DNA from 2 places in the Polaromonas sp. P1_F2 genome. Region 1 is predicted to be linked to the other one. Evidence: riboswitches for the same ligand, from Rfam matches in the RefSeq annotation. Region 1 holds a riboswitch; the other holds the start of a gene.
What was found. A riboswitch is a leader RNA that binds a small molecule or an ion and turns the genes downstream of it on or off. The one in region 1 is predicted to bind glycine.

Region 1 (9,432 bases):
TCATGAGAATCTCCAGGGGTTAAGGGGTGGGGATGGCAGGGGTCAGCCGCGGAAGTAACGGTTGGGGACAAAAGGCATGGCCGCGACTTCCATGGGCACGGGCTTGCCGCGCACGATGGCGTTGACGCGTGTGCCCAGGGTGGCGAATTCGGGCTTCACATAGCCCATGGCGACCGGCTGGTTGATCGTGGGGCCCAGCAGGCCGCTGGTGACTTCGCCGATAGGCGTGCCGTCAATGGATTGCAGCTCGGTGTGGTCGCGAACGGGCACGCGCTCCAGCGCCACCAGGCCCACGCGCTTGCGGGCCAGCGTAGCGGGGTCGGCCAGTTGCGCCAGGATTTTGTCCGCGCCCGGGAAGCCACCGGCGCGCGCGCCGCCTGTGCGCCGCACTTTTTGCATGGCCCAGTTCAGGTTGGCTTCGACCGGCGTGGTCGTCGTGTCGATGTCGTTGCCGTAGAGGCACAGGCCTGCTTCCAGGCGCAGCGAGTTGCGCGCGCCCAGGCCTATGGGTTTGACCTCGGGCTGGGCCAGCAGTGCGCGCGCCAGCGTCTCGGCCTGCGAGGCAGGCACGGAGATTTCAAAACCGTCTTCGCCGGTGTAGCCGCTGCGTGTGAGGAAGCAGTCGCAGCCGGCGACGCTGAAGCGCCCGCCGGTCATGAACACGAGTTTTTCGACACCGGGCGCCAGGCGCTGCAGCGCATTGACGGCCTGCGGGCCCTGCAGTGCCAGCAGCGCCATCTCGGGCATGGGAATGACTTCGCAGCGCGAGCCGATTTTTGCCTGGATGTGCGCGATGTCGCCCACCTTGCAGGCGCCGTTGACGATGACGAATAGGTCGCCGCCGTTCGCGTAATCGCGGTTGAAAAACATCAGGTCGTCGATGATGCCGCCCGCGTCATTGAGCAGCAGGCCGTAGCGCTGCTTGCCGGCCGGCAGGTCGATCACGTCGACCGGAATCAGCGATTCGAGCGCCGCCGCGGCATCGGCGCCCACCAGGCGCAACTGGCCCATGTGGGACACGTCGAAGAGGCCGGCGGCCTGGCGTGTGTGGAGGTGCTCGGCCATCAGGCCCGCCGGGTATTGCACCGGCATGGAATAGCCCGCGAAGGGCACCATGCGCGCGCCAAGCTCCACATGCAGCTCGTGCAGCGGTGTTTTCAGCAGGGTTTCAGGGGCGGCGGAAGAGGTGGACGAATCGGACAAGGCATTCTCCGGGGGCAAACAGGTTCTAAATCCATGGGTGCCCCTGCTGTCCACTTTACCTGAGAGATTCACCCGGCGATGCGGGCTTGCTCCTTCGGTGGGCCGCTTTGAAAACGGCCTCTCTCCAGTAGGGAACGCCTTGCCGCGTGGTGCGCCGCAGGGCGGTTGCCAGTCCTTTTGCCTGAGCGTTCAGTGCACCAAAAAGGGTTGCCCCGGGGTGCACGTGCGCCTTCGGCGGTTTTCGCTGGGAAAACTCTCTCCTGACCCCGGCAAGTGTAACGGATGCTGCCGTCGGCCCGGTCAAGCCGCCTGGTGCTGCGGCAGCAGCATGGCGATGCGCTCGCTGATGGAATCGGCACGCTCGTGGCCCGCGATTTTTTCGATTTCTTCGATCATTTCGCGCGAGGCGGCCAGCATGCTGTCGCGGTCCTTGGCGTTGCGCAGCGCTTCGCGGAAGCGCTCGGCCATCACCGGGTCGCGCCGGGCGAACATGCGCTCGCAGATGTCGAACAGGAACATCCGGGTGGTGGCGAGCGAGCGTTTGCCTTCAAACTGGTCGGCCGAAACCTGGATGGCCTGCGTGGTTTCGGGGCTCGGGAAGTTCTGCAACTGGGCCGGCGTGGGTTTGGGTACAGGCGCCGGTGCAGGCGCTGCGGCGGGCGGGGAGGTTTTTCCCGGGTGCGCTTCCAGAAAGCCTTCGCGCAACAGGCGCAGGGCGATGGCCTCGCCGTCGCCGTCAAACAGCGGGCGAAAGTCCTGCGCCGATTTGCTGCCGTCGGCCATCAGCAGCAGGGTGCGCTCGCGCTGGCCTAGCGTTCTCACGCCGGGCTTGAGCTCGGCGCGGGCACGGTCGGTTTTGTGGAGCTGCATGGATTTCATCCTGAAATGAAAACCTGAGCATTACCTCTACAGATGACAACACCGTGAAACCCTGCCTGAAAAAAAGCTATTTGGCGTAGACCAGGTCGCGCAGGCCCAGCGAGAGTTGCGGTACGTAAGTGATCACCATCAGGCAAACCAATATGACCGCTACAAAAGGCAGCAGGTGGGTGACGATGCGGTCCAGCGATATCCTGGCGACGGTGCAGGCCGCGAACAGGTTCACGCCGAAAGGCGGCGTGATCATGCCGAGCGCGAGGTTGACCACCATCACCAGGCCGAAGTGCACCGGGTCTATGCCGAAGTGCACCGCCACCGGCGCCAGGATGGGCGCCAGCACGATGATGGCGGCGCTGGTCTCGATGAACATGCCGATGATGAACAGCGCGGCGTTGACACCCAGCAGGAAGAGGGCGGGCGACTTCAGCACCTCCTGCAGCCAGTGGCCTATGGCGTCCGGCACGCCGGCCCGGGTGATCAGGAAGGCGAACAGCCCGGCGTTGGCGATGATGAACATGATTACCGCGCTGGAGATCACCGACTTGCGCAGGATGACATACAGGTCCGCCAGCTTGATCTCGCGGTAGATCACAATGCCGACGACCAGGGCATAGAACACGGCCACCGCTGAAGCCTCGGTCGGCGTGAAAATCCCGCCGTAAATACCGCCCAGGATGATCACCGGCATCAGCAGCGCCCAGCCGGCCTGCCAGGTCGCCTTGCCGAAGCTCAGGCGTCCGTCGCCATCCTGTTTGCCCCAACCCTTCCAGCGGCAGTACAGGTGCACGAACAGCATCAGCGCGAAGCCTATCAGCAGCCCGGGGCCGAAGCCGGCGATGAAAAGTTCACCGATGGAGACCTCGGCGCTCACGCCGTAGAGGATCATGGGGATGGATGGCGGAATGATCACGCCCAGCTCCGCGCTGGTGGCCTGCAGGGCCGCGGCGTAGGCCGTGGGGTAGCCGTGCTTGATGAGCGCCGGTATCAGGATGGCGCCTATGGCGAAGGTGGTGGCCACGGACGAGCCGGAGACGGCCGCGAAAATCATGCAGGTCAGCACGCAAGTCATGGGCAGGCCGCCCTGCACGCCGCCCACGATGCTTTTGGCGAACTCGACCAGCCGGCGCGAGATGCCGCCGGTTTCCATCAGGTTGCCGGCCAGGATGAAGAAGGGGATGGCGGCCAGCGGGAATTTGTTGATCGAGGAGAACATCTCCTTGACGGAGATCAGCATGTTGGCATTGGACGCCTGGATGCCGAAGATGGAGGCCAGGCCGATGGACACGGCCACCGAGACGGTGAGCGCAAAGCACAGCACCATCGTTGAAATCATTACTCCCGTCATTGAGCCGTCTCCAGTTCGTTGCGTTGCGGATCCAGCAGGTTGCCGATGATGCCGATCACGCAGAACATGCCGCCCACGGGCATGGCCACATAGCCCCAGAACATCGAGACCGACTCCAGGCCGGCCATGGACTGCACGCGGCCGCGCAGCGAATAGTCCCAGCCCCACCAGACGATCACGGCGACCAGCGCCAGGGCGGCCAGGCAGACAAACCAGTCCAGCACACGCCGGATGCGCGGCGGGCTCCAGCGGTAGAGCACGTCCACGCTGACCATGGCGCCCTGCCGGAAGGCCATGGGGATGCCCATGAACACCATCCAGATCAGGCTCAGGCGGATCAGGATTTCGCTCCACTCGGCGGGCTGTTCCAGCACGAAGCGGGTGACGATCTGGAACATGCCGAGCGCCGAAGCGATGACCAGCATCAGGCAGGCCACCAGCATGGAGAAGCCGGTGGTCCAGCGTTCAAATGTGAGGAAGGCTTGTTTCATGGGGCGCGATGGAGAAGGGGGAAGAGGGAAGAGCCGGTACATGGAAAGCGCCCGCCGGTGTGATGCCTGCGGGCGCGTTCGGTGAAAAAAGGCGCACAGGCCGGGCAGGAGGCCGGCGGCCCGCGTGCCTTGCACTTACTTGTAGTTCCGGATGGCGTCGATGTTCGCCTTGCCGAACTGCTTCTCGAAATCGGCATTGACGGGCGCCAGCATGGCCACGAATTTGGACTTGTCGACGTTCTCGATCACGGTCATGCCCTTGGCGCGCAGCTCGGCCACGCCGTTGGCATCGTCCTGGTCGACGCGCGCGCGGTTGGCCTTGGTGGCCTCCTTGGCCGCATCGACGAAGGCGGTCTTGTCGGCGGCGCTGAGCTTGTCGAAGGACGCCTTGTTCATCACAAAAATGCAGGGCGAATAAACGTGGCCGGTCAGCGACAGGTGTTTTTGCACCTGGTCGAACTTGGCGGACATGATCACGGACAGCGGGTTCTCCTGGCCGTCGACCGTGCCTTGCTGCAGCGCGGTGAACACCTCAGGGAAGGCCATCGGCGTGGTGATGATGCCCAGGCCCTTGTAGGCCGCGATGTGCACGGGGTTTTCCATGGTGCGCATCTTCAGGCCCTTGAGGTCTTCGGGCAGCTTCACGTCGCGTTTGCTGTTGGTCATGTGGCGAAAGCCGTTTTCGGCCCAGGCCAGCGCCTTGAAGCCCTTGGCGTCGAACTTGATCAGCAGATCCTGGCCGATGGGGCCGTCGAGCACCGCCCGTGCATGCGCCTTGTCGCGAAACAGGAAGGGTACGTCGAGGATTTTGGTCTCGGGCACGAAGTTGGGCACCGGGCCGGTGGACGAGAAAGCCAGCTCCTGGGTTCCCAGCTGCACGGCTTCAATCGATTCGCGTTCGCCGCCCAGTGCGCCGTTGTAAAAGGTCTGGACCTTGTAGCGGCCAGCCGTGCGTTTTTCGACTTCCCTGGCAAAGGTGTCGATGGCAACGCCCTGGTGTGAATTCTGCGCCGTGGAAATGCTGATCCGCATGGTGGTCTGTGCGTTCGCCGCCCCTATGAATCCCAGGCCCAAAGCCATGCCGATCAGCAGTTTTGAAATTTTCATGGTGTCTCCAAAATAATCGTTGTTCAGAAAATCCGCGACTACGGCATGCGGCCGTATGCACACCTATTATTGCGTCGCTGCTGAGGGCGTGGTGCGCGGGTTTTCGCTTAAATAGGCCGCAATAATGCTGTCGAAATCCGGGTCGGGCAGAAGCCCCAGGCCCCGGGCCCGGGCCGCGTCTATGACCGCCGGCCAGTTGGCCACGATGTTGGCGATGGCCGGGTCCGGCGTCCAGTCGATCAGGCCGGCGGCCTCTTTGCCCGCTACGCGCTCCAATGCCGCGGCCATCTCTCCGACGGTGGTTTTTAAAGCGGGCAGGTTGATCGCCGTACGCGCACCCCATTCGGCATCACCGGCCTCCGCCGCGCGTACCAGCCCTTCAATCGTTCGCGCCGGGGAGGCCAAGGCCACGGCCGTTTCGCGCGGCACCGGGCATGCGGCGCGCTGGCCCGCCAGCGGCTCGCGGATCATGCCGCTCAAAAAGCTCGAGGCCGCGCCGTTGGGCTTGCCGGGGCGCACGCTGACCGTCATCAACCGCACGTTGCGCCCGCGTATGAAACCCTTGCGCGCGTAGTCGGCCACCAGTTGTTCGCCGATGAACTTCTGGATGCCGTAGCTGTTTTGCGGCGTGGGCAGCGTCCTGTCGTCGATCACCGGCGGCAGGGGCTGCACGGGCGAATTTCCGAACACCGCGAGCGAACTCGCGAACACCACGGTGGGCGAGCTTCCCAGCCTGCGGCAGGCCTGCAGCAGCGCGCGCGTGGCGTCGACGTTGCTGCGCATGCCGAGGTCGAAGTCGGCTTCGCATTCGCCGCTGACGGCGGCGGCCAGATGGAACACGAGTGCGTCGTCAGCGCGTACGACCTGTGATGTTGTATCGCTGGCTTCGAGAAGTTGGTTAAGGTCGCCGACCACCGCGCGAATCCTTGGGTCCGCTGCCAGCGATGTGGGCGGTGCCACTCGATCGACCAGTGTGATGGTCTGGATGGTTTGCGGCGCGCCACCCGCAAGGGAAAATTTTCCCTGTTCAAGCAGTTGGCGGGCCAGTCTGGCACCCAGAAATCCGGCGCCGCCGGTGATGACGATGTTCATGTGTGTTTTGTCTCTGTCTCTGTTGTTTGTTGTTCGCCGCAGCCCGCTGCCTCGGTGTGTTCCGCAGTTTAGTGCGAACAGCGCTTTGGCGTACCGTTAGCGCGACCTGAGCTTGAGCAACCGATCACGCGCGGCCGCCAGGTGCTCGCGCAAGGTATACCAGCGTTCGGAGAATTCATCAGGCAGGTCCAGCGCCACCACCTGGCGCTCGATGTTGTCCAGCCGCTCCAGCAACTGCCGCAGCGCCATCGGATTGTCGGCGGCGACTTCGTCCATGTCGTTTTCCAGAAACTTCAGGTCGCCGTAGAAATGGTTCAGCGCCGAGCTGATGCGCCAGTCGAACAGCTTGGGAATCCACGCCAGCATCAGCAGGGCGATGGCCAGGATGGGTCCGATGGCATAGAACACCAGTTCCGCGTACTGCGCCGTGCGGTAGGGCAGCAGGGTTTCCATCCAGGGGCGCGCGCCCAGGCTGTAGGCGCGAGCCGTGGGCGACAGCGGAAAATCGCTGCCGCGAAAGCTCGGGAACTGGCCGTGGCGCTGCAGGAAGTTCGGTATCTCGTGGATCTCGACGGCGGCGTCGAGCAGGGCGCGCTGCAGGGCCGGGTGCACGTCGGGCCGCACCAGCAGGTGGGTTTGCAGGCTCATCAGCGTGAGGTCTTTGGGCGGGATGTCGCCGCGCAGCTCGATCGCGCCTTGCGGCAGCAGCAGCGGCTGCAGGCGCGGGTTCTGGGCGGCCAGCGCGCCGGCGTGTTCGGCGCCCAGCAGCAGGATGCCGCTGCTGCGTGTCAGCAGCTGCACGGCCTGCGAGTCGTCACCGGCCGCCTGGAACACCAGGTCGACCTTGCCGTCCATTAGCGCATTGGCGGCGGCTACGCCGGTGGCATTGTCGAACTGGACGTCCGCGGGCCGCACGCCGGCGTGCGCCAGCATGAGCTTGGCCGCGATGGAGGACGAGGACGAAGCCGGCCCCGCCGCGATGTGCAGGCCCCTGGCCTGCGCCAGCGACGAGGGCCCGCCTGTGGTGGAAAAAATCCACACCGGCTCCTGGCCGACGACGGCCAGCGCCTGCACGGGGGTGTCGGCGTTCGCGTAGATGCCGTGGGCAAAGCCTATGCTGGTGGTCTCACTCGTCCGCGTCAGCCGGTCCAGCGAGCCTTTCTGCGTGTCCGAATACACGACCTCGGCACGCACGCCTGTGCGCTCGAGCTGCTCGGCGTAGCGCTGCGCCAGCATCGAATAACCGTCTTGCGGCGAGCCTGCACTTATCACCACTTCGGCGGGCGGCAGCACCTTCCATTGGGTGGCTGACCACCACAAGGCCAGCGCCGCGCACAGCAGCACGGGTACGTAGAACAGCCACCAGCGCCGGCGGTAAAGCAGCAGCAGCTTCATCGCTTACCGCCCCCTCATCCGGTAAAGCCGCTGGCGCACGAACTCGATGTGCTGGTGCAGCGTGTAGCAGCGCGCCATCAGGTCGCGCGGCGTGGCGAAAGCCATCATGGCCTTGTCGATGCCGTTCAGGCGGATCAGGAAGCGCGTCAGGTCCAGTCCCGAGAGCGATTCCTGGCCCAGGTCGTTCTCAATAAATTTCAGTTCGCCATACCAGCGGTTGACCCGGCTTTCCAGAACCCAGCGCAGATAGGCCGGGACCAGCCGCATCAGCCACAGGGCCAGCAATGCCAGCGGCAGCACGATCAGCAGGATGCGTTCGGCGACCTGCGCCCACCAGAAGGGCAGCAGGCGCTCCAGCCAGGGCAGGCCGTGCGTCAGGGTCTCGCGCGCCTGCGGCGCGGTGGGAAAGTCGATGCGCCGCAGCGAAGGGAAATCGCCGGTGCGGTGAAACAGCCCGCCGCCGGCGTGCACATCCATGGCCACCGCGATGGCCAGGCGCTTGAGGGCGGGGTGCAGGCCCTCGCGCGCCACCAGGCTGGCCGAAGTGGTCAGCAGCGTGATGTCGCGCGGGGGAAGCCGCGCGTCCAGCGTGCCCTGCGCCAGCAGGCGCGGCTCAAGGTAGGGGTTGCGCTCGGTGATGGCGGCGGACTTGCGGATGTTCGCCAGGTGGATGCCCGGCAGGCTCAGCATGTTTTGCACAACAAAGGACTCTGGCGCCGCGACCAGGAAGACCACGTCGATCGCTCCCTGCCGCAGCGCCTGCACGGCCGGGCTGCTGGTCAGCGGCGAAAGTGTCAGGTCCTTGGCCTCTACCCTGGCCTGCTCCAGCAGCCTGAGCGCCACCTTGCGGGTGCCGCTGCCTTCGGGGCCTATGGCCACGCGCAGGCCTTGCAACTGGTTGAGCGAATCGATCTCGCGGCCGCGCGTGAAAATCCACACCGGCTCCACGTCCACATTGACCAGGGTCTCGACGCGGCTGCGGTCGCGCCTTTCCAGCGAGGTGCCCAGGTAGCCGAAGCCGCCTTGCATCAGAGCCAGGTCGGTGGGATTGCCGGCGCGGCGAAGGCGTTCAAGGTTTTGCTGCGAACCGGCCGAGGTCTGGATCTCCAGCGTGATGCCGTGGTCCGCGAATTTTTCGGCGTAGCGCTGGGCGTGAAGGTAATAGACGCCGTCCGCGGCGGCGGTGCTGATGCTCAGCCGGTCGGGCGGCATGGGGTAGGCGAACATCCACAAACCGGTGGCCGTGGCGGCGGCTGTGAGGACGATCGGGAACCGGATCCACAGCCATTTGCGTTGGTATAACTTCGCCATGCGCACAGGGAAGAGTCCTGTAAAAGGTTGTACCTTTATAACGCAAAGCTGTTACTTTCCTCACGCGGAGTAACGCGAAGGATGAAGCCGGAAGCGCCGCCGCCTCATTGCGCTCATCAAAGGCGTGTCAGGCGGGTGCTGTTTTCGTTTCTTTTGGTTTGGACCTGGAACCGGTCGTGCCCAGCAGCCAGAGGTTGAGGCCCGCATGCCGGCTGATGAGCAGCGCCGAAACAATGGGGCCGGCAAGGCCCGCGGCCAGCCCGGCCATCATCAGCACATAGGTGTCCGTGACACCTATCTTCTTCAGGAGGATGCGGCTTGCCGCGGTGAAGAACACGTGCAGCAGGTAGATCGCGAATGAATAGGAGCCGACGTAGGCCATACGGGGAGAGCTCCATCCGCTGCGCAACAACAAAAAGGCGCTGCAAACACCGAGCCCGAGCGCGGGTATGGAGGTGCCCTGTTCGGAGAACTGCGGAAGCAGCATGGCCGCGGTGGCGGCGCAGATGAAGACAGCTGCCGCGATGCCGCGCGCGGCCGGGCCGCCTATCTCGAAGCGCTTGCAGGCCAGGCCCGCGAGAAAAAACGGCAGCAGGTAGACAGCGCCCT
Region 2 (9,432 bases), on a different contig from region 1:
CCACGACTGGGTGCAGCGCCGGCAGACGCCGCACCCGGGCAACACCTACCAGGCGCCGCTGGATTTTGACGTAAAGCGCGTGGCGGCCGTGCCGCGCACCTTTGTGAGCTGCACCGAGCCGGCGCTGGCGACCATCACGCCCAGCCGGCTACGCGTGCGCGACCCTGCCTTCTGGGGTGGCGCCTGGCTGCCGAATTCACGGGTAGTAGACCTCGCCACCGGCCACGACCCGATGGTGACCGAGCCGGCGGCGCTGGCGCACATCCTGCTGGAGTGCGCCGAATGAAGGCGGTGGGCCGACGCGGTTTCACGGCCGCATTGGCGGGCAGCCTGGCCTGGCCGCTGCAGGCCCAGGCCAAGGACAGCGCGCTGCCGGTGCCGGCCTCGCTGCCGGAGGCGGCCGGGCTGGCCGCCGCGCGCGGCGAGCCGCTGGTGCTGCTGGTCACCCTGCCCGGCTGCCCTTATTGCGAACTGGTGCGGCGCAATTACCTGCTGCCCGCGCGCCAGGAAACCGGGCTGGAGGCCTGGCAGCTCAATTTCAGCGACAGCCGCACGCCGTTGACGGGTTTTGACGGCAAGGCCACGACCGCGGCTGCGCAGACCCGGGCCTGGAAGGCGACTTTCACGCCCACGGTGCTGTTCCTGGGCCCGCAAGGACAGAAGCTGGCCGAGCCGCTGGTGGGCGCGGCGATCCCGGATTTTTACGGAGCCTACCTGGACGAGCGCCTGGTGCTGGCGCGCCGGGCGGTGGTGGCGCTGCGTTAGGGCCTGATAACGCCATGACGGACGCCGGGTCGCTGCAGGCCGCCATTCACGAGGAGGTGGCACTGCGGGCCTACGACCCGCGCTGGCCCGGCCTGTTCGAGGCCGAGCGCGAGCGGCTGCTGTCGCTGTTTCCCGATGATTTGATCGCCATTGAGCACATAGGCAGCACGGCCGTGCCGGAGCTGGTCGCCAAGCCGGTGATCGACATCCTGGCCGGCGTGGCTTCGATGGCGGCGGCCAGGGCGCTGGTGGGGCCGCTGTGCGCCGAGGGCTACACGGCCTCGGCCGAATTTAATGCCACGCTGGCCGACCGCCAGTGGTTGATGCGCTGGGCCGGCGGGCATCGCACGCACCACCTGCATCTGGTGGTGCATGGCGGCCCGGTGTGGGCGCAGCGCCTGCGTTTTCGCGATGCGCTGAGGGCGGATGCCGCGCTGGCGGCGCGTTATGCGGCGCTCAAGGCGGAGCTGGCGGCCCGGCACCCGGGTGACCGCGAGGCCTATACCGAAGGCAAGGCCGCGTTTGTGCGCTCGGTGTGTGAAGGCTGAACGCCCACCACCCTATTGCCTACTATTAAGCTGCTGAATCAACCCGCTGGACCTGTACTGGATGCCGGATTTGCGTTTGGCAAATGCGGCTTCGGTGGTAAATTCAGACCGTTCAAGCAGGAGAGCGCTGCCCCCAGGGGCGGCCACCGAAGGCGCAAACTTCCATAATCGCTCAGGTCCCGTACTGCCCGGAAACACACAGCCGTCTGGAGAGACGCCGCATGCAAGGTGCGGCGCACCGAAGGAGCAAGGCCGTTGCGAAAGTAGCGGCTGAATCTCTCAGGTACCAAGGACAGTGGAAGCGGCCGCAAGCCTGTGATGGCCTGGCGGTTGCCATGATTCTTTTTGGACTCAAGCACCCCTCAAGGCATTGCACTTGCGCAACTGTAATTTCTGCTTGAAAAAGGAATCGCCATGAAAGTCATGGTTTTGGGTGCGGGTGTCACGGGGGTCACGACGGCCTGGTATCTGGCGCAGCGCGGGCATGAGGTCACGGTGATCGAGCGGCGCGGCGCGGCCGCGATGGAAACCAGCTTTGCCAACGGCGGGCAGATTTCCGTAAGCCACGCGGAGCCCTGGGCCAACCCGGGTGCGCCGCTCAAGGTGCTGCAGTGGCTGGCGCGGGAAGACGCGCCGCTGCTGTTCCGGCTGCGGGCCGATGTGAACCAATGGCTGTGGGGCCTGGAGTTTTTGCGCAACTGCACGCCGGCGCGCACCGCGCAGAACATCCGGCAGATCGTCAACCTGGGCATGTACAGCCGCGGCGCGCTGCAGAAACTGCGCGCCGAACTGGGCCTGCAATACGACGCGCGGACCCAAGGCATCCTGCATTTCTATACGAGCCAGGCCGAGTACGACGCGGCGCAGGAGCCGGCGCGCATCATGCGCGAGCACGGCTGCGAACTCGACATGAAAACCGCCGACGAGTGTGTGGCGATTGAGCCCGCGCTGGCGCAATGCCGCAGCAGCATTGTGGGTGGCAGCATGACGCCCAGCGACGAGTCGGGCGACGCGCAGGCTTTCACCGCCGCGCTGGCCGCGCGCTGCGAGCAGGCCGGCGTGAAGTTTCTCTACAACACCAACATCCTGGACGTGCTGGCCGGCGGCGGGCAGCTGGAGGGCGTGCTGGTCGCCGGGGGCCTCGGCGAGGCGGGCGGGCGCGTCGAGATGCTGAAGGCCGATGCCTATGTGATGTGCCTGGGCGCTTTCAGCGCGCCGTGGGCGAAACGCCTGGGGCAGAACCTGCGCATCTACCCGGCCAAGGGCTATTCGGTGACGCTGCCGGTGATCAACGAAGCTGCGTCTTACCAGGTGAGCCTGACGGACGACGAGTACAAGCTGGTGTTCTCGCGCTTCGGCAATCGCCTGCGCATCGCGGGCACGGCGGAGCTCAACGGCTACAACACCGAACTGAACCTGGTGCGCTGCCAGGCCATCGTGCGTCGCGTGAAGCAGCTCTTCCCGGAGATGACGGACGGCGAAGGCGCGCAGTTCTGGACCGGCCTGCGGCCGGCGACGCCGAGCAACGTGCCTTACATCGGCAAAAGCAAAACCTCCAATCTGTTCCTCAACACGGGCCACGGCACGCTGGGCTGGACGCATGCCTGCGGCTCGGGCGCGGCGATTGCCGACATCGTGAGCGGGCGCGTGCCTGAGGTGGACTTTGCTTTTACCGGCATGCCGGCGCCGGGGCGGGTGATGGCATTGCCGGGGATGGTGAAGGCCTGATCAGGCGGGCGCCGACCTCAAGACCATCGTGGCCCGCGTCATCAACGAAGCCGGCCTGAGGACCTCTCCCCCTCTTACTCCCTCCCCCTCTGGGGGAGGGCAGGGGTGGGGGCCAGCAGCGATTGGGCAAGCGCTTTTCGCATTTGCCAAGACCGCCAGCCCCCATCCCCACCTTCCCCCAGCGGGGGAAGGAGCAAAACCATTAGCCGCCATCCGACGTCCCGCCCACCAACCCGCCGACCGACCTCACCCTGCAGCAGATGAGCGGAGGCGGTAATATCGCCCTCCGTTCATTCGCCGCCCGCCGCCATGACCTCACCCGCCACCACGCCTCCCGACGGTCTTCCCACCTACCGCCTCCTCACGGGCCCGGATGACGCGAGTTTTTGCCACCGGGTCAGCGAGATGCTGGCGCTGGGCTACGAGCTTCACGGCTCACCAGCGGCGACCTTCAATGGCGAGCGGGTGATCGTGGCGCAGGCGCTGCTGTGGCCTTCGGTTCGGAGCGACAAGCCATGAGCGCTCCCTTGAATACCGCCACCCTGCAGGCGATGGCGGACTTCCCGCGCCAGCTCGAGCAGTTTTACGCGGCCATTCCCGAAAGCCACAGCGACTGGAGGCCTTCGTCGTGGGACGGCATCCCGAGCGAGACCTTTTCGGCGCTGGGCCAGGTCTGCCATGTCAGGGACATCGAGATCGACGGCTACCACGTGCGGCTTCAACGCACGCTCACCGAGACCAACCCGGTACTCGTGTCGCTGGATGGCTACGAGCTCGAGAAAGAGCGCAACTACGCAACAGCCGACGCGCGGGAAGCCCTGGCGGCGTTCCGGGCGGCCCGCCTCAAAACCATGGCCATGCTGTCGGCTGTCACACCGCAGCAGCTGGACCGCAGGGCGGAATTCGAAGGCTACGGCGCGCTGACCTTGCGCAGCCTGGTGCACTACCTGTGCAGCCACGACCAGCAGCACCTGGCCGGCCTGCAGTGGCTGCTCGGCAAGATTGACGCGTCGCGCGCCGTGAGCGCCGGGTGGAATTTGTAACATCGGCCTATCAGGAAATGGGCTTTGCGCGCTACCTTGGTGCGCCCTTTTTCGGCGAAAAAACCACGGATCGCCCGGGGTATTCCCGCTTTATGTCCCTTCAGCGTCAGTCGATCTGTAAGTAAAAGTTAACTTGGGAGCACACTGCATGAACGGCCTCGCTGCCGTGTTTTCCGCAGTTGCGGCTAATTCATTGACTTTTGGGGGTGATCAACATGATGGTTTATTTGCGCAATGTGGCTGTGCTGTCGGGTGCCGTCCTGGCACTGGGTTCCACCGTGGCACAAACCGAGGACCCGAATCCGCCGGCCAAGACCAAGAAGGCCAAAGCCGCCGCAGCGCCGGCGGCCGAAAAATTTTCAGGCCCGCGCGAAAAAATGGTGGTGGCCATGCCCAAAACCTACGGCAAGACCGAAACCATGGCCTTGTGGGGCGACTACTTCAGCCACCTGTCGCGCTGCGCCAATGTGGAGCTGCAGAACGCCCAGGGCGACTCGCTGGAGCGCACCAGCAACGTGGACATCCTGGGCGAGAAGGAGCTGATCGAGGCGCTTTCGACCGGCAAGGCCCAGATCGGGCAAGTGAACCCCGGCCTGGCCGCGCAGATGGTGACCGCCGGGCAGGCCGCGCCTTTCGCGGTGCCAGGCAACAAGGCGACGGGCCAGCGCAATTCCTACAAGCTGATCCTGATCACGCGTATCGACAGCCCGTACCGGGAACCCAAGGACCTGGTGGGCAAGAAGATCGCGCACACCACGCCGACCTCCAACTCGGGCAACCTGGCGCCGCGCGCGCTGTTCCCGGCCCTGGGCCTGACGCCGGACAAGGACTACGAGGTGGTTTTCTCGAACGGCCATGAGCGCTCGGTGACGGGCGTGATGCACGGCTTTTACCCCGCCGCGGCGGTGGCCAGCGATTTGTACCAGCGCATGGTCGTGAAGGGCGACGTCAAGGGATCGAGCATACGCACGATCTGGGAAAGCCCGCCTTTCATGACGGAAACCTGGACAATGAACAAAGAGGTGTCGCCGGAGCTGCAGGCCAGGGTCAAGAAGTGCTCGTTCAGCTACAGCTTCTCGCCCACGCTGAAGAAGCAGCTGCCCGGCAACGACACCTTCCTGCCGATCAATTTCGACCGGGATTTCGCTACGGTGATGCAGGTCTACCGCTCCACTCAAAAAAAGTAGAGCCAAAAGTAGGCCCCCACGCTTTTCACTTCGTGTAATGCGCTGCCCCCCGAGGGGGCCGCCCGCCTGCGGTCTGGCAAAGCCAGTCCCGCGGCTCATGCTGGTTTGAAGAGCCCACTTCAACCGGCTGCAATCGGTCACGCCAACAGGGGCCGCGGAACCGGCTTTGCCGGGCCGCTAGCGCCGTCCCCTTGAGGGGAGAACAGGCTATACGCAGTGAGCCTGGACAGGGGTGTGCCAGCTAGCCTCCAGTGAGCCTGGACGGGGGTAATTCGCTGAGCAGCGGGTGCACCGTGCCCCACAGGCTTTCGTCGAGCACGCGCTGCAAGGTGCGCAGCAGCTGGTTGTTGGAGGTGTAGGCCTTCACCAACACGGCTTCGACGCGCTGGGTTTCCGTGGCGACCTCGTCGCTCGCGGAAAACACCACCACCGGCGGCGCGGGGTTCAGCGCCTCTATCGTGTCCAGCAGCTCCCATCCTGAACCGTCTTTCAAGGTCAGGTCGAGCAGCACCAGGTCGTAGTGGTGCTTGCCGAGCTGTTCGCGCGCCTCCTGCAGGCTGCCGGCAAATTCAAAGGTCGCGAAGTCCTGGGCGATGGTCGCAGCGATGCGCTGGATGTCCAGGTCGTCCTCGACATGCAGGATGCGCGGCCGGCCTTCGGCCATGTTGGCGATGGCGCGCTGCAGGCTCAGGATCAGCTTGTTTTCGTCGATGGGCTTTTCAAGCCAGGTCGACACCGCGAGCGGCTGGTTGTTGAATTCGAGTTCGCCGGCTTCGGCGTTGGCCGACACCACCACGATGGGCAGGTCCCGCGTGCGCTCTTCGAGGCGCAGCGCGCGAATCAGGCTGATGCCGTCCAGGTCCGGCAGGCCCAGGTCGACCGTCATGGCGGCATAAGGCCGTTTCACCACCTGCTCCATGGCCTGCGCGGCGCGGTAGACCATGTCCGAATCGAATCCGCCCTTGTCGAGCATCAGGTTGATCAAGTGGGCGATGTCGGGGTCGTCCTCGCAGACCAGGATCAAGGGCCTGGGCGGCCCGCTGGCCTTGCTTCTGTTTGCATCGATGCTGGCTTCTTCCACCCGCGGCGCAAGCGCTTCGGGCAGCTCAAAATAGAAAACGGTTCCCACGCCGGTTTGCGAGGTGAAGCCCACGCTGCCGTTCATGCGCTCGACAATGGCGCGCGAGATGTTCAGGCCAAGGCCGGTGCCGCCCTTTTGCCGGGTGTCCGAGGTGTCGGCCTGCGAGAACTTCTGGAAGATGCGTTTGCGGAACTCTTCGGGAATGCCGGGGCCGCTGTCGGCGACCTCGACCCGGATCCGCCCGCCGCTGCGCACCAGCCTGACATACACATAGGACTCCGCCGGTGAGAACTTCACGGCATTGGAAATCAGGTTGGTGAGAGCCTGGGTCAGGCGATCGCTGTCGACGCTGACCATGACCCCTTGGGCCTGGACATCCAGCGCCAGTTTGACCTTGTGCTGGCCCGCAAAGCCTTCATTGGCCGTCAGGATCTGGGCCAGCAGGGGCTGCAGTTCCACGATCTGCAAGTCGAAGCGCATCTTGCCGGACTCGATTTTCTCGCTGTCCAGGATGTCGTTGATCAGCCGGATGAGCCGCTCGCAGTTGCTGGTGGCGATGCCGACGAGGTTCTTGGCCATGGGCGGCAGCTCCCCGGCCACACCGCCGACGATCAGGCCCAGCGAGCCGCGTATGGAGGTGAGCGGCGTGCGCAGCTCATGGCTGACGGTGGAGACGAACTCGCTTTTCATGCGGTCTATGCGCTTGAGTTCGGTCACATCGGTGCCCAGCGAATAAAAACCGAGCACCTTGCCCTCGTCCTCGCCTTCGCCGTAGCGCGGAAAGTACTGCATGACGTAGTCGCGTTGCTTGCCGTCGGCGCTTTCCTGGGTGCGGTCATACTGCGCCGCGTAGCCGTCCAGGGCTTCCTCGATCTTGCCGCGCTCCTTTTCGTAGAGCTCGCGGCCCATCATCTCGCGCATGGTCTTGCCATGGATCTGCTCTCGCTTCAGGCCGAAGCGTTCCTCATAAGCGAGGTTGTAGAACTGGAAGCGCTGCTCCGCATCGATGTAGGCGATCAGGGCTGGTACGGTGTCGGTGATCTGGTGCAGCTGCGTTTCACTGGCGTTCAGCGCGATGGTGCGCTCCTGCACACGCTGCTCCAGGGTCTCATTGGCGCCCTGGAGTTCCTGGTTGACGCGCTGGATGGTGGAGTGGCTGCTGAGGAGGTCGACCGCCGCGTAGAGGAGCAGCGCCACCAGCACCGCCGAAAAAATCAGCAGGTAGCGCCCGTAACGCTCGCCTTCCGCCCCGGCCTGTTGCTGCTCGGCCGTCAAAACATCGCTGGCCTCATCGAGCAGTTTTCCGGTCGGCGCCGCGGCAATGCCCACGAGGAGTTCATTGACGGTTTTCTGCTCGCGCAAAATGGTCTGGATGTGCGCGCTGAAGATGCCCAGCCTGTCCCTGATGCCCGGCGGAAAAAGATGCAGGCCGCCTTCCAGGCGGTTTAGCTCCTCCCGTATCTCCGCGCCCCTGTCGCCGGTCGGGCTTTGGCTGTACAGCATGCTCGCGAGCAAAAGCCTGTTCACGCCCGCCGAGATCTGCAGAAACGCCGGCTGTGCGGCGCCGCGGCCCGGCACTAGCGACTGCTTGACGTCTTCCGCCGCTGTGGGAAGAAAGGCCAGCGAGTTGCGCAGCACCGAGTTGTTGGATTTGAATTGCTCGATCAGGACGGCCTTGTCCTGGACGGCGCGTTGCAGCGCCGCCAGCTTGGCGGCCTGCGCGGGGGCATCGTGCTTGTGGGTTTCCGCTTCCGACCGGAGCTGTTCCATGAGCCGGGCCATCTCGCCCTGGTTGTCGGCCAGCGCATCGTAGTGCGTGTTGATGCCTATCCTGGACTTCAGCACGTCCAGTTCCCATTGCGCGTCGAGCTGCTTCAGGTGGCGCAGCACGGCGATATCCTCAAAGTAATGCGACTCGTCGAAGCTCTGGGTTTTGGCGTACAGAAACACCAGGATGGACAGCAGCACGGCAGTGACCGCCGCCATCGGCAGCCAGGCCAGTCGATTCGGTTTTTTCACGGTTTGACGTCCAGTTCACCGGTGAGGGTGTTGAGGAAACGGATGATGGCCTCCTTGTCTTCTTTGGAGGCGACGCGGCCGAGCTGGTAGCGAAACATGATGTCGACGGCCTCGTCCAGGGTTTTCGCCGAGGCATCGTGGAAGTAAGGCGCGGTGAGCGCGATGTTGCGCAGGCTGGGCACCTTGAAGACGTATTTGTCGCTTTCAACCTTGGTGACCAGGTAGCGGCCGAGATCGGCTTCTGTGGGGTTGCCGCGCTTGGCGAAGTAGTCGCCCATGACGCCGAATTTCTGGAACATATTGCCGCCCACGTTGACGCCTTGGTGGCAGGCGACGCAGCCGTACTGCTTGAACTTCGCATAGCCGGCTTTCTCGGGCGCGGAGATCGCATTGGGGTCGCCGCGCAGGTATTTATCAAAGCGCGAGTTGGGGGTGATCAGGGTGCGCTCGAAAGTGGCGATGGCGTTCTGGATGTTCACCTTGGTGACGCCGTCTTTGTACGCGGCGGCGAATGCGCTCTTGTACTTGGGGTCCTGCGACACCTTCTGGACCACCTCTTCCCACTTCGAGCCCATCTCGACCGGGTTCTGCATGACATGGTCGGCTTGCGCTTCCAGCGACTCGGCGCGACCGTTCCAGAACTGCTTGAAATTGAGCGCGGCGTTGAGCACCGTGGGGGCGTTGACGCTGGTCAACCCGCCGTTGAGCCCCACAGAACGATCACGCCCGTCACCGCCGCCCTTGCTGATGTCGTGGCAACTGGCGCAGGACACGCGGCCGTTGCCGGAAAGGCGCGTATCGCGAAACAGCTGCCGACCGATTTCGGCGCGGGCCGGGTCCTGCTTCAGCGTCAGCGGGACCGGCTGTATGGGCTCATCGAGCAAAGGCGCCGCGATGGCGGCGTGGGATACGCAGAGCACTACGGCCGCCAGCAGTAATCCCGGCAGGCCGGAAGTCCTTGCGGCCCCGTGCGACGCCGCCTGCGCTGCCGCGTGTGCGCTTGCCTTCTGAAGCGGCGCCCATGGCCCGCCGCGATAGCCGCGCGCCAACATCCCGGTTGT

Region 2: linked by a shared signal. The riboswitch ahead of AC1D0O_RS22965 (D-amino acid dehydrogenase) and the one ahead of gcvT (glycine cleavage system aminomethyltransferase GcvT) in region 1 are both predicted to bind glycine.

Annotation. Positions count from the first base shown of each region.
Region 1 covers NZ_JBFUBN010000009.1:16,466-25,897, forward strand. The annotation lists gene gcvH (glycine cleavage system protein GcvH) at 1-4, opposite strand, end outside; gene gcvT (glycine cleavage system aminomethyltransferase GcvT) at 43-1,203, opposite strand; glycine riboswitch at 1,240-1,341, opposite strand; glycine riboswitch at 1,363-1,476, opposite strand; gene AC1D0O_RS17490 (hypothetical protein) at 1,504-2,073, opposite strand; gene AC1D0O_RS17495 (TRAP transporter large permease) at 2,150-3,427, opposite strand; gene AC1D0O_RS17500 (TRAP transporter small permease) at 3,424-3,918, opposite strand; gene AC1D0O_RS17505 (TRAP transporter substrate-binding protein) at 4,054-5,025, opposite strand; gene denD (D-erythronate dehydrogenase) at 5,092-6,117, opposite strand; gene AC1D0O_RS17515 (TAXI family TRAP transporter solute-binding subunit) at 6,214-7,512, opposite strand; gene AC1D0O_RS17520 (TAXI family TRAP transporter solute-binding subunit) at 7,516-8,823, opposite strand; gene AC1D0O_RS17525 (acyltransferase family protein) at 8,951-9,432, opposite strand, start outside.
Region 2 covers NZ_JBFUBN010000015.1:93,638-103,069, forward strand. The annotation lists gene AC1D0O_RS22950 (alpha/beta fold hydrolase) at 1-286, shown strand, start outside; gene AC1D0O_RS22955 (thioredoxin domain-containing protein) at 283-765, shown strand; gene AC1D0O_RS22960 (GrpB family protein) at 780-1,313, shown strand; glycine riboswitch at 1,510-1,618, shown strand; gene AC1D0O_RS22965 (D-amino acid dehydrogenase) at 1,728-3,041, shown strand; gene AC1D0O_RS22970 (DUF1737 domain-containing protein) at 3,351-3,560, shown strand; gene AC1D0O_RS22975 (DinB family protein) at 3,569-4,084, shown strand; gene phnD (phosphate/phosphite/phosphonate ABC transporter substrate-binding protein) at 4,300-5,271, shown strand; gene AC1D0O_RS22985 (DAHL domain-containing protein) at 5,513-8,371, opposite strand; gene AC1D0O_RS22990 (cytochrome-c peroxidase) at 8,368-9,291, opposite strand.